DNA from 4 places in the Xenorhabdus entomophaga genome. Region 3 is predicted to be linked to each of the others. Evidence: predicted binding sites of a transcription regulator. Region 3 holds the regulator's gene; each other region holds the start of a gene.
What was found. The regulator CRP, encoded in region 3, controls carbon source genes, mostly activating them, when cyclic AMP is high. The targets are predictions, from matches to a motif close to ATGTGANNNNNNTCACAT.
Positions count from the first base shown of each region.

Region 1: gntK (gluconokinase) is a predicted target of CRP. The motif match lies at 1,168-1,185, and genes of this name have one in related genera.
Region 2: msrB (peptide-methionine (R)-S-oxide reductase MsrB) is a predicted target of CRP. The motif match lies at 2,122-2,139, and genes of this name have one in related genera.
Region 4: pth (aminoacyl-tRNA hydrolase) is a predicted target of CRP. The motif match lies at 1,258-1,275, and genes of this name have one in related genera.

Region 1 is NZ_JBBMXH010000063.1:9,305-12,517, reverse strand. It holds gene gntR (gluconate operon transcriptional repressor GntR) at 136-1,131, shown strand; gene gntK (gluconokinase) at 1,323-1,883, shown strand; gene gntU (gluconate transporter) at 1,880-3,213, shown strand, end outside.
Region 2 is NZ_JBBMXH010000111.1:5,476-8,688, reverse strand. It holds gene ansA (asparaginase) at 1-387, shown strand, start outside; gene pncA (bifunctional nicotinamidase/pyrazinamidase) at 412-1,062, shown strand; gene AAC854_RS18595 (YeaC family protein) at 1,133-1,414, opposite strand; gene msrB (peptide-methionine (R)-S-oxide reductase MsrB) at 1,610-2,023, opposite strand; gene gapA (glyceraldehyde-3-phosphate dehydrogenase) at 2,346-3,213, shown strand, end outside.
Region 3 is NZ_JBBMXH010000109.1:6,422-9,634, forward strand. It holds gene AAC854_RS18460 (aspartate aminotransferase family protein) at 83-1,300, shown strand; gene crp (cAMP-activated global transcriptional regulator CRP) at 1,398-2,030, opposite strand; gene AAC854_RS18470 (phosphoribulokinase) at 2,523-3,213, opposite strand, start outside.
Region 4 is NZ_JBBMXH010000094.1:947-4,159, reverse strand. It holds gene AAC854_RS17095 (autotransporter outer membrane beta-barrel domain-containing protein) at 1-753, shown strand, start outside; gene ychH (stress-induced protein YchH) at 869-1,144, opposite strand; gene pth (aminoacyl-tRNA hydrolase) at 1,419-2,009, shown strand; gene ychF (redox-regulated ATPase YchF) at 2,121-3,212, shown strand.

The DNA.
Region 1 (3,213 bases), on a different contig from region 3:
ATAAATGAGTGAGAGTGCACCAGCATTTTTCGCTAAAAAGCGTATTGTAATGGTATATAAATGTGTTAAGACCGCGAACTATTCATCTGTACCTATCCATCTGTACGTATCATAACTGATTGCATTACATTGAAAATGAAGAAAAAACGCCCAGCTTTACAAGATGTTGCAGACCTCGTTGGGGTCACCAAAATGACGGTTAGCCGTTTTTTACGTAATCCGGATCAGGTTTCTGAAGCATTGGGAAAACGAATCGCTGAAGCAGTGGACCAATTGGGCTACATTCCCAATCGTGTGCCGGATATTCTTTCCAATTCCACCAGCCGTGCGATAGGCGTTTTGCTTCCTTCATTGACTAATCAAGTTTTTGCCGAGGTTATCCGTGGGATCGAACATGTGACCGATCGCAATGGATATCAGACCATGCTTGCCCACTATGGATACTGTGCCCAGAAAGAAGAAGAGCGTTTACTTTCCTTGCTTTCTTATAATATTGATGGCCTGATTCTGGCAGAACGCACACATACTCCCAAGACACTGAAAGTGCTGCAAACAGCAGGTATTCCTGTGGTGGAATTAATGGACAGCATATCGCCTTGCCTTGATATTGCGGTGGGAATCGACAATTTTGAAGCGGCGCGTCAGATGACGCTGGCAATGCTTGAACGTGGTTGCCAGAACGTGGTTTACCTCGGCGCCCGGCAGGATGAGCGGACGCTGATCCGTTTACAGGGGTTTGAAGCGGCGATGCGAAGTGCAGGGCTTCAGCCAAGAAAAGTTATGACGCCAGCCAGTTCATCCTATTCTTTGGGGGCGCAGCTTTTGCAGGAAACCTGCCAGAAATACCCTGAAGCTGATGGCTTGTTTTGCACGAATGATGATATTGCCATTGGGGCGATTTTCGAGTGTCAGCGTCAGGGAATCAAAGTACCGGAAGAAATTGCTGTAGCTGGTTTTCATGGTCATGATATTGGTCAGGTAATGACACCGAAACTTGCCAGTGTTCTGACTCCCCGTGATTTGATGGGACGCAAGGCGGCAGAAGCCCTGCTTGTTCGTTTGAAGGGGGTGCAGCCGGAACAAACTCTGATTGATGTTGGATTTACGCTTTCATTGGGTGAAAGTGTTTAATTTTTGTAGCTTAATATGCTGTTTTTCCATCTTCAATTGCGATAAGCCTCACATTTTCCTTTTTTGTCGATCCTGATTGATTGCTCCCCATCCTGAGCTACTGTTAATGTTACCGGTAATAGTTACCGGTAACATTTTTGCAGGTAAGTCACAGAGATTCAGGCAGTAAGATCTGCATAAAGGAGTTTGATATGAGCGATACCCAACAGCGAAACCATGTTTTTGTCTTGATGGGGGTATCCGGCAGCGGTAAGTCTGCGGTTGCCAGCGGTATTGCCCGTGAACTGGGTGCTGCGTTTCTGGATGGGGATTTTCTTCATCCTCGCGCCAATATTATGAAAATGGCACAAGGCCATGCCCTGAATGATGATGATCGTCAGCCGTGGCTGAAGGCACTCAACGACGCCATTTTTGCTATGCAGCGCACCAATCATGTCTCCTTGCTTGTGTGCTCCGCCTTGAAAAAAAGCTATCGGGATATGCTGCGTGATGGCAACAAAAACCTGTCCTTTCTTTATATGAAAGGGGATTTTGATTTAATTGAAAGCCGTCTGAAAGCACGCAAGGGGCATTTCTTCAAGCCGCAAATGTTGATTTCACAATTTGAGACATTGGAAGAGCCGACCAGTGATGAAAAAGATGTCCATCATATTGATATCAAACCTGCTCTGGATGAAGTGATCAAAAACACCATGCATTCTATCGAGCGCACAATAAAAACTACTGACCGTATTAGCAAGGGACATTCATGAGTACATTAACTCTGGTTATGACGGCCGTCGGCTCTGTCCTTCTATTATTATTTCTGGTGATGAAAGCCAGAATGCACGCTTTTATTGCCCTGATGCTGGTTTCGATGGGCGCGGGGATTTTTTCCGGGATGCCATTGGAAAAAATCACCCAGACCATGCAAAACGGCATGGCCGGCACGTTGGGGTTCCTCGCTGTTGTTGTGGCACTGGGCGCGATGTTTGGCAAAATCCTGCATGAAACAGGGGCGCTCGACCAGATTGCGGTGAAACTGCTGGGTAGTTTTGGCGAAAAGCGGGCAAATTACGCATTGGGCATTGCCGGGCTTATCTGTGCATTGCCACTGTTTTTTGATGTGGCGGTCGTTCTGTTGATTGGCGTGGTGTTTGCTGTTGCCCGTCGCACCAATGGTAATGTAGTGAGACTGGCGCTTCCTCTGTTTGCCGGTGTAGCCGCCGCTGCTGCGTTTTTGGTGCCGGGCCCGACGCCTATGCTGCTGGCTTCCCAAATGGGAGCGGATTTTGGTTGGATGATCCTGATTGGCCTGAGTGCTGCGATCCCCGGTATGTTACTGGCTGGCCCGATATACGGTAATTTTATCAGCAAATATGTCACGCTGGATTTGCCTAAAGATCTGAGCACGCCCAGCATTGGCAAAAACCAAATGCCTTCCTTTGGTTTCAGCCTGGCGCTGGTGTTGTTCCCTCTGATATTAGTTGGTTTGAAAACCATCGGTGCGCGTTTTGTTGATAAGCAATCTACGCTATACCAATGGCTGGAATTCATCGGGCATCCTTTCACTGCAATTTTGATTGCCTGTTTGGTAGCGATTTATGGTCTGGCAATTCGTCGCGGCATGAGTAAAGACAAAGTGATGGATGTCTGTTCCGCTGCGATTCAACCTGCGGGAATTATCCTGCTGGTGACAGGCGCGGGGGGTGTGTTCAAACAAATTCTGGTGGATTCCGGCGTTGGGCCTGCCTTGGGAAATGCGTTGGTTGGTGCGGGCCTGCCAATCGCGTTGGCGTGTTTTATTCTGGCGGGTGCTGTGCGTGTGATCCAGGGTTCGGCCACTGTGGCGTGTTTGACTACAGTAGGATTAGTTATGCCAGTGATTGGCGAATTGGGGTATACCGGTGCACAAATGGCGGCGCTGTCAGTATGTATTGCTGGTGGTTCTTTGATTCTTAGCCATGTGAATGATTCCGGTTTCTGGCTGTTCGGTAAATTTACCGGTGCGACAGAATCCCAGACCCTGAAAACGTGGACGATGATGGAAACCATTCTCGGCACAACCGGCGCAGTTGTTGGCATGATCTATTTCGCCATGCT
Region 2 (3,213 bases), on a different contig from region 3:
ATTGGTGTTGTAACCATCTACCCAGGCTTATCCAGCCAAGTAGTAGAAAACATCCTGATGCAACCTGTTAAGGCATTGATTTTAAGATCATATGGTGTTGGCAATGCCCCGCAATGTGCCTCTTTGCTAAAAACATTAAGAGAAGCGACTGAACGAGGAATTATTGTGGTTAATTTGACTCAGTGTATTTCTGGCCGGGTCAATATGGAGGGATATGCTACCGGTTATTCATTGGCTGCATCAGGTGTTATCAGCGGTTATGATATGACTTTTGAGGCCGCCTTGACGAAACTGCACTACTTATTGAGCCAATCTTATATACCCGAAGAAATTCGCTACCTGATGCAGCAGAATTTGCGCGGTGAATTGAGCTATTCAGATGAATAATGAAAAGGTAAATCGAAGAATATGATGAAAACAGCATTATTACTTATCGATCTGCAAAATGATTTCTGTACTGGAGGCGCGCTGGCAGTTAAAGAGAGTGAGACTGTCATTAAAGTAGCGAATGAGGTTATCGCCCTCTGTCAGGAAAATAATAGCCAGAAGAATCATATTGCTATTATTGCCAGTCAGGATTGGCACCCAACAAGTCACAGGAGTTTTGCCGTAAACTCCGGGCAAAAAATGGGGGAATTAGGCGAACTTAATGGCATTCCCCAAATCTGGTGGCCTGTTCATTGTGTACAGGGGCAATTCGGCGCAGAATTCCATCCCTTATTAAATCAATCCGCTATTCAGGAAGTTTTTCAAAAAGGCGAAAATCCTCAGATAGATAGTTATAGTGCGTTTTTCGACAATGACCATAAAAGCGAAACTCAACTGCATGGATGGCTGACTGAACATAATATACAGCGCTTACTTGTATTGGGCATTGCTACTGATTACTGCGTCAAATTTACTGTGCTTGATGCTCTGGCTCTGGGCTACGAAACCTATGTGATTACAGATGGTTGTCGTGGCGTCAATATTCAGCCCAATGACTGCCAGCATGCCTTTGAGGAAATGGCATCCAAAGGTGCTAAATTGATCTCACAAAGTGAAATAGTATCGATTTTGTAAGCACAAACGTAACCTCATCCCCGGCTAAAAATAATTTTAGCCGGGGATGAGGTTTTTATTTCAATTCATATCAGTCTTCTGATTGTGGTTTTAATTTTGCAACCATCTGAGACTGGAATGTCGCTTTTAGCTCTTGTTTACTTTTGATAATAATTTGACCATCCGTGCCAATCGTCATATGTTCAGGATCATGATTATGCCTGGCCTGCCAAAGCATCACCGCCTGCAAACTATGTTCTTTCTGTTCTGGCGTAAGCGGTACGCCATCCTGCCATTTTCCTAATTCGACAGCCTGAACCAATCGCTGATAAATTTCAGGTGTCATGGCAGAGATTAAATCATCCAACTTCATTAATATTCCTTAACGGCTACATGGGCTATTGATATTATTTACACGACGACACTGCGCATTACTATAAGCCGACGCTATTTCAATTAATATCACCACAAGTTAATAACAGCATGTTAACACAAGAGCTGAAACGTTTCTTTTGCATGATTAAACCCAATAGTTTCACCTGAGTTTAAAAAGCAGCCTAAGATGATATTAACCTGCTGTTTCTTCTCCTGTTTCTTTATCAATAAAACGCAATGCTGCTGAATTGATGCAGAAACGCTCCCCTGTCGGTTTGGGGCCATCGGGAAAAACATGTCCTAAATGAGCCTGACAATGGCTACAACGCACCTCTATCCGATGCGTATTATGTGAATAATCATCAAGGTAAGTAATGGAATCATCATTGATCGGCTGGTAAAAACTCGGCCATCCGCATCCAGAATCAAATTTAGTATCTGAAATAAATAATGGCTGGCGACAACACAGACAATGGTAAATACCATTTTTTTTGTTGTGCAGCAGTTTTCCTGAAAACGGCGGCTCAGTGCCTGCTTCTTGCGTAACATGACGCTGCATTGCACTAAGCTGTTCTATAGAAAGGGAAATATTTTGACTTTTAGCCATGATGACCACCTTTTAAGGCCAATATTTTCAACAAAAAATCAACATAAACATGTTAAAACGCATTCTAACCCATTCAACATGGCAATTTACCTTACTAATTGTGATAAGTCTCACATATCTAATCGATGGTAACTTTAAATATCTCCCTATACCCCGATAATGGTGTGCGTAGAGCTTGTCCCGGCTGTATAACAAGCGTTCAGATAGTGATTATTAAATTGATCTTTTTCAATTGTTGACACGATTCCGCTTGACGGCTGGCAAGATTTTGGTAACTTTAGAAACAACTTTTAATTCACTAAAAAATAGCTGGTGGAATACTATGACTATCAAAGTAGGTATTAACGGTTTTGGTCGTATCGGCCGTATTGTTTTCCGTGCTGCACAAGAGCGTTCAGATATTGAAATCGTTGCTATCAATGATCTGTTAGATGCAGAGTACATGGCTTACATGCTGAAATACGATTCAACCCATGGCCGCTTCAACGGTACTGTTGAAGTTAAAGAAGGTCAGCTGGTTGTTAACGGCAAAACCATCCGCGTTACATCTGAAAGAGACCCAGCTAACCTGAAATGGAACGAAGTGGGCGTTGATGTTGTTGCAGAAGCAACAGGTATCTTCCTGACTGACGAAACTGCACGTAAACACATCGCTGCAGGCGCGAAAAAAGTTGTTCTGACCGGCCCATCCAAAGACAACACTCCAATGTTCGTTATGGGTGTCAACCACAACGCTTATGCAGGTCAGGATATCGTTTCTAACGCATCTTGCACCACTAACTGCCTGGCTCCACTGGCTAAAGTTATCAATGACAAATTTGGCATCGTTGAAGGTTTGATGACAACTGTTCATGCAACAACTGCAACTCAGAAAACTGTTGACGGTCCTTCTGCGAAAGACTGGCGCGGTGGCCGTGGCGCAGCGCAGAACATCATCCCATCTTCTACCGGCGCAGCAAAAGCAGTAGGTAAGGTTATCCCAGAACTGAACGGCAAACTGACGGGTATGTCTTTCCGTGTTCCTACTCCTAACGTTTCTGTTGTTGACCTGACTGCCCGTCTGGAAAAACCAGCAACTTACGCTGAAATCTGTGACGCAATCAAAGAAGCAGCAGAAGGCGAGTTAAAAGGCATTCTGGGCTATACTGAAGACGACGTTGTTTCTACTGATTTCAACGGCGAAAAACTGA
Region 3 (3,213 bases):
TTGCCTCTATTTGATTTTTTATTCATATTTAGTGACTATTATTTCACTTCGGTGTGGCAAATAGAAAAATAAGGTGAGGGAAATGCTAGAAAACACAGCAAATAGCCGGAATACTTATGATCAGGTTATGTTGCCAATTTATGCGCCAGCGGATTTTATTCCTGTCAAAGGGCAAGGTAGCAGGGTCTGGGATCAGCAGGGCAAAGAATATATCGATTTTGCCGGTGGTATCGCTGTTTTGGCTCTGGGGCACTGCCATCCGGCCTTGGTAGCGGCTCTGAAACAGCAAGGTGAAAAATTGTGGCATGTCAGCAATATTTTCACCAATGAACCCGCCTTAACTTTAGCGAAAAAGTTGATTGATGCAACGTTTGCACAGAGAGTATTTTTCGCTAACTCCGGAGCGGAAGCTAACGAAGCGGCATTTAAACTGGCCCGTCGTTACGCGATTACCCGCCATCATCCCCATAAAACCAAAATTATTGCTTTTCATCATGCGTTTCATGGACGCACATTTTTCACTGTTTCGGTGGGAGGACAGCCGAAATATGCCGAAGGGTTCGGGCCTAAACCAGCGGATATTGTACACGTTCCTTTTAATGATCTGGATGCTGTCAGAGCGGTAATCGATGATGACACCTGTGCCGTTGTTCTGGAGCCGATTCAGGGAGAAGGTGGTGTTATGCCTGCAACGGCAGAGTTTCTTTATGGGGTGCGGAAGTTATGTGATAAGCATCAGGCGCTACTGATTTTTGATGAAGTCCAGAGTGGAATGGGGCGTACAGGCAAGTTGTATGCTTATCAGCATTATGGTGTTCAACCGGATATTCTGACGACGGCAAAAGCATTGGGAGGAGGCTTTCCGATTAGTGCGATGCTAACGACAGATACGATTGCGACAGCGATGGAAACAGGCGCGCATGGAACAACTTATGGAGGCAATCCGTTGGCTTGTTCTATCGGTTGTGCCGCTTTGGATATCATCAACACACCAGAAGTATTGGCGGGAGTGGAAAAACGCCACGATATGATCATTCATGCACTGGAAAAGATGAACCAAAAATACGGCATCTTTCATGAATTCCGTGGAAAAGGGTTGCTTATTGGCGCTGTATTGAAAGTGGAGTATCAAGGCAAGGCCGGAGAGATATTGCAGCAAGTGGCGGAACACGGATTGATGCTATTGAGTGCGGGAGACAGTATCTTACGCTTTACGCCATCATTAATTATCGCTGAGGATGAGATAACAGAAGGCATGGCGCGGTTGGATATGGCGATATCGCGATGGTTAAATCAATAAATGGTTGAATCAATAAAATAACGGCCGGGAGAAGCAACAAAAAAAGCCAGTGCGGATGTAATAAATTGCACTGGCTGAATTTCAGGTTTATCGGGAACTAACGTGTTCCGTAAACAACAATAGTTTTACCATGTGCAGAGATCAGGCTTTGATCTTCCAGCATTTTAAGAATGCGACCGACTGTTTCACGGGAGCAACCCACAATTTGCCCAATTTCCTGACGGGTAATTTTGATTTGCATACCATCAGGGTGAGTCATGGCATCAGGTTGTTTAGCCAGATTGAGCAGCGTCTGGGCGATACGGCCTGTAACGTCCAAAAAGGCCAGGTTGCCTACTTTTTCGGAAGTTGTTTGTAGACGACTTGCCATCTGAGCAGATAAACGCATCAGAATGTCAGGATTAACCTGAATTAACTGGCGAAATTTCTTGTAGGAAATTTCAGCCACTTCACAGGCGCTTTTGGCTCGCACCCATGCAGTACGTTCTTGCCCCTCTTCAAATAATCCAAGTTCACCAATGAAATCCCCCTGATTTAAATAAGAGAGGATCATTTCTTTACCTTCTTCATCTTTTATTAGAACAGCAACCGAACCTTTAACAATGTAGTAAAGCGTTTCTGCTTTCTCACCTTGATGAATAAGCGTGCTCTTGGATGGATATTTGTGAATATGGCAGTGTGACAAAAACCATTCAAGAGTAGGGTCTGTTTGTGGCTTGCCGAGAACCATTCGCTTTATCCTCTGTTGTTATTTCTGCCTTTATGATGTGAGAAACAGATGGTTTCTCTTCAGGCTAGCTTTATAAAGTCAATAGCTTAACATATTAACTTGCTGAAAAACTGACAAGCAGGAATTTTATATGGATTATAAGAATGCCAAAGTGATGGCATATTGATCTCACCCCATATAACTTGCCAATCTCGCTTGTAACCTTGTTTGTAACACAGGAAAACGTTTCTGTCTTCCCCTGTATCGCTTCAGCATATTAAACCGGTTGCCAGATTACCAGAAATCTGTTTAGAGAGGTTATTTTATTGACAGTATATTTATTAATTCTGAACAGCGTTTCCGTAGTGATGAGCTTTATGCAGCTTCACTGTTCTGGCTAAAACTGATTTTTATCAGCCACTTTATTATTGCAAGAACGACTTATTTATTTAAATAAAACAGACAACATTATTTTTTGTTGTCTGCTTTATTTAAAATAAAATGCAGTTTAGGTCATGAAATTTTTTGGCCTTCCAGTAATTGCTTAACGATCGGCGCCATAATTAACTCCATCGCCAGTCCCATTTTTCCACCCGGAACAACAATGGTATTTATACTGGAAATAAATGAACCCTGAAGCATCGCCAGTAAATATGGAAAATCAATTTGGGTTAGGTCACGGAATCGAATCACGATAAAACTTTCGTCCAGTGACGGAATAGCCTTGGCGGAGAAGGGGTTAGATGTATCAACCGTAGGAACGCGCTGGAAATTTATGTGGGTGCGTGAAAACTGGGGGGTGATATAGCGGATATAGTCATCCATTGAGCGGACAACGGAATCCATAACGGCTTCTCTGGAATGCCCGCGTTCGCTGGTGTCACGGATGAGTTTCTGTATCCATTCAAGGTTAACGATAGGCACAACACCAATCAGCAGGTCAACATGGCTGGCGACATTGTGTTGTGGCGTGACAACACCGCCATGCAGACCTTCATAAAACAGAATATCTGTATTTGATGGCAGGGGTTCCCACGGTGTGAAAGTGCCCGGTACCTGGTTATAGGGTACGGCTTCATCGTAGGTATGGAGGTATTTTCGACAGCGACCGCTGCCGGTTTCCCCATAATCAGAAAATGCTTTTTCCAGCATGCTGAAATCATTGGCTTCTGGCCCAAAGTAACTGATATGCCTGCCCTGTTCT
Region 4 (3,213 bases), on a different contig from region 3:
AATAACAATACCACGCTCATATTAGGCAGCGATTATCAACTAACAGATAATCTACTATTAGGAGCAACCCTTTCACATTATCGTAATGAACAAGATTTAACCCCGAATTTCAATTATGCGGCTACGGGTCATGTCGTAACAGCTTATACACTATGGAACTACAACAACAACGGTTGGTTAAGCGGTGATCTTCATTATTCGCGCACCCATTACGATAACCTATCACGTTCTATCCAACTTGGTCAGGCCACACGCAGAGAATCAGGTTCAACCACCGGCAAGCAATGGGGTTGGCGGATCACAGCAGGCTGGAATATCCCTGTCACTGATTATCTGACCACCAGCCCAATCATCCAATATAGTTGGGATAAAGGAAGTATTGATGGCTATCATGAATCTGATAACAACAGTACCTCTATGCATTTTGGAAGCCAGCATTACACGTCTAAAGTTGGTTCTATTGGCTGGCGGGTAGATACGCAATTAGGTCGTTTCAATCCTTACGCTTCTATCCTGCTCAAACACCAATTCGACAATGAACGCTATGCACTCCGCAGCGCGATCAATTCAACTAAAAGGGCTTTCATTCAACGGGGAGAACAACAAGATAGAAACCGTTTTCAATACACAATCGGGGTTAATGCCAACCTGACTAATAACTTTCGTGCATTTGCGGCCGTATCACATGAAAAAAGCAATAGCGTATCGAATCATAACTATGATTTAAGTCTCGGTTTCAATATCAGCTTTTAAGATGTGAAGTACAGGATAAAACCAGAAAAAATGCAAAAGAAAACCCACAGACAGAATAAGGCGGTAATAAAACACCGCCTTATTCAAACTCATTAGATTCCAACAATTAAAACAATCACGGATGTCTGTACTTTTTACGACGATAACGCCCATCATAATTCTTCAGCCACCAATATTTGTCAGTAACCTGTTCCCGACCGCCAATATTGGCACCGGCCAACCAAATAAATGCGCCAACAAATAATCCCATTAGTGCAATGCCTGACAGTAATTCAGATTGCCCGAAACTGAAAATATGACTGAACAATACATAAGCCAAACTGATTAACATTGCCGACATTCCCAGTCCCATGAGAATATTGCCAAAAACAAAAGCCTTTTTACGCCTCATAACCAACCTCCAATACTTTTTGTGAACGCCAATGCGTAAAAACAACGAACTCAAAAGCACGAAAGTAGATATCTTCTTTTGTATTAATTATAGCCTTGTGACTTAAAAGGTTATTGCGGCCTTGATCACAAGCCGCATAAATTTAGACTTAACCTTTTACATTTCATTGAAATAATATTTATTAAGAACACTATTAATGAATTTTGTACTCAAGCCTTGAGATGGGTAAACTAACCCTCTTTTTTGTTTTATTGCCAATAAGCGAATCTAAACTGTGAGTAACATAAAATTAATCGTTGGCCTGGCAAACCCCGGTGCTGAATATGCACAGACCAGACATAATGCCGGAGCATGGTTTGTCGATTTGTTAGCACAACGCCATAACCAGTCTCTGAAAGAAGAGAGTAAATTTTTTGGCTATACAGCCCGCATCAACATCAACGGACAAGATATCCGCCTGCTGGTGCCCACGACTTTCATGAACCTCAGTGGCAAATCTGTCCTTGCCCTTGCAGGTTTCTACCGCATTCAACCAGATGAAATTCTGGTAGCCCATGATGAGTTGGATCTCCCCCCCGGTGTGGCAAAAATGAAATTGGGTGGCAGCAACGGCGGTCATAATGGTTTGAAAGACATCCAAAACAAGTTCGGCAATAACCCTAACTTTCATCGCCTGCGTGTTGGTATCGGCCATCCGGGGGATAAAAACAAAGTTGTGGGTTTCGTACTTGGCAAACCGCCTGCCAGCGAGCAAAAGCTGATTGACGATGCCATTGATGAAGCATTGCGCTGCACCGATATCCTCATCAAAGATGGTATACCCAAAGCGATTAACCGTCTGCACGCATTTAAAGCCAGCGCCTAGCTGAGAGTGCGTGGCGCAGCCGACTATTGCGTGTATAATGGCGCCAATTTTGTATAACTCACCGACAGGCCTATGCCCGTTGGTTTATAAGTGATCTAAGGTGATAAATTTATGGGATTCAAATGCGGTATCGTTGGCCTGCCTAACGTTGGAAAATCTACATTATTCAATGCGCTGACCAAAGCAGGTATCGAAGCAGCAAACTTCCCGTTCTGCACTATCGAGCCAAACACAGGTGTTGTGCCGATGCCAGACTCACGTCTCGACCAACTGGCTGAGATCGTCAAACCACAGCGTATACTGCCAACCACGATGGAATTCGTGGATATTGCTGGTCTGGTAAAAGGTGCCTCAAAAGGCGAAGGTCTGGGTAACCAATTCCTGACCAACATCCGTGAAACAGAAGCTATCGGTCATGTTGTACGCTGTTTTGAAAACGACAACATCATTCACGTTGCTGGTCAGGTTGATCCTGCTGCTGATATTGACGTTATCAATACTGAGCTGGCACTGTCAGATCTGGATACTTGCGAACGCGCTATCCAACGTGTACAGAAGAAAGCCAAAGGTGGTGATAAAGATGCCAAAGCAGAGCTGGAAGCGTTGGAAAAATGTCTTCCTCACCTTGAACAAGCCGGCATGCTGCGCTCTTTAGACTTGAGCGTGGAAGAAAAAGCCGCTATTCGTTATCTGAGCTTCCTGACGCTGAAACCAACCATGTACATTGCCAACGTCAATGAAGATGGTTTTGAAAATAACCCATACCTTGATACCGTCCGTGCCATTGCGGAAGCTGAAGGTTCGGTTGTTGTCCCTGTTTGTGCTGCCATTGAATCCGATATCGCAGAACTGGAAGACGCTGACCGCGAAGAATTCATGGCTGAACTGGGTCTGGAAGAACCGGGGTTGAACCGTGTTATTCGTGCGGGTTATCGACTGTTGAATCTGCAAACTTACTTTACTGCTGGCGTAAAAGAAGTTCGGGCCTGGACTATTCCGGTCGGCGCGACAGCTCCACAGGCTGCGGGTAAAATCCACACCGATTTCGAAAAAGGCTTTATCCGTGCCCAAACGATCGCATTTGAAGATTTCATTACTTACAAAGGCGAACAAGGCGCAAAAGAAGCCGGCAAAATGCGTGCAGAAGGGAAAGATTACATCGTTAAAGATGGCGATGTGATGAACTTCTTGTTTAACGTCTAAG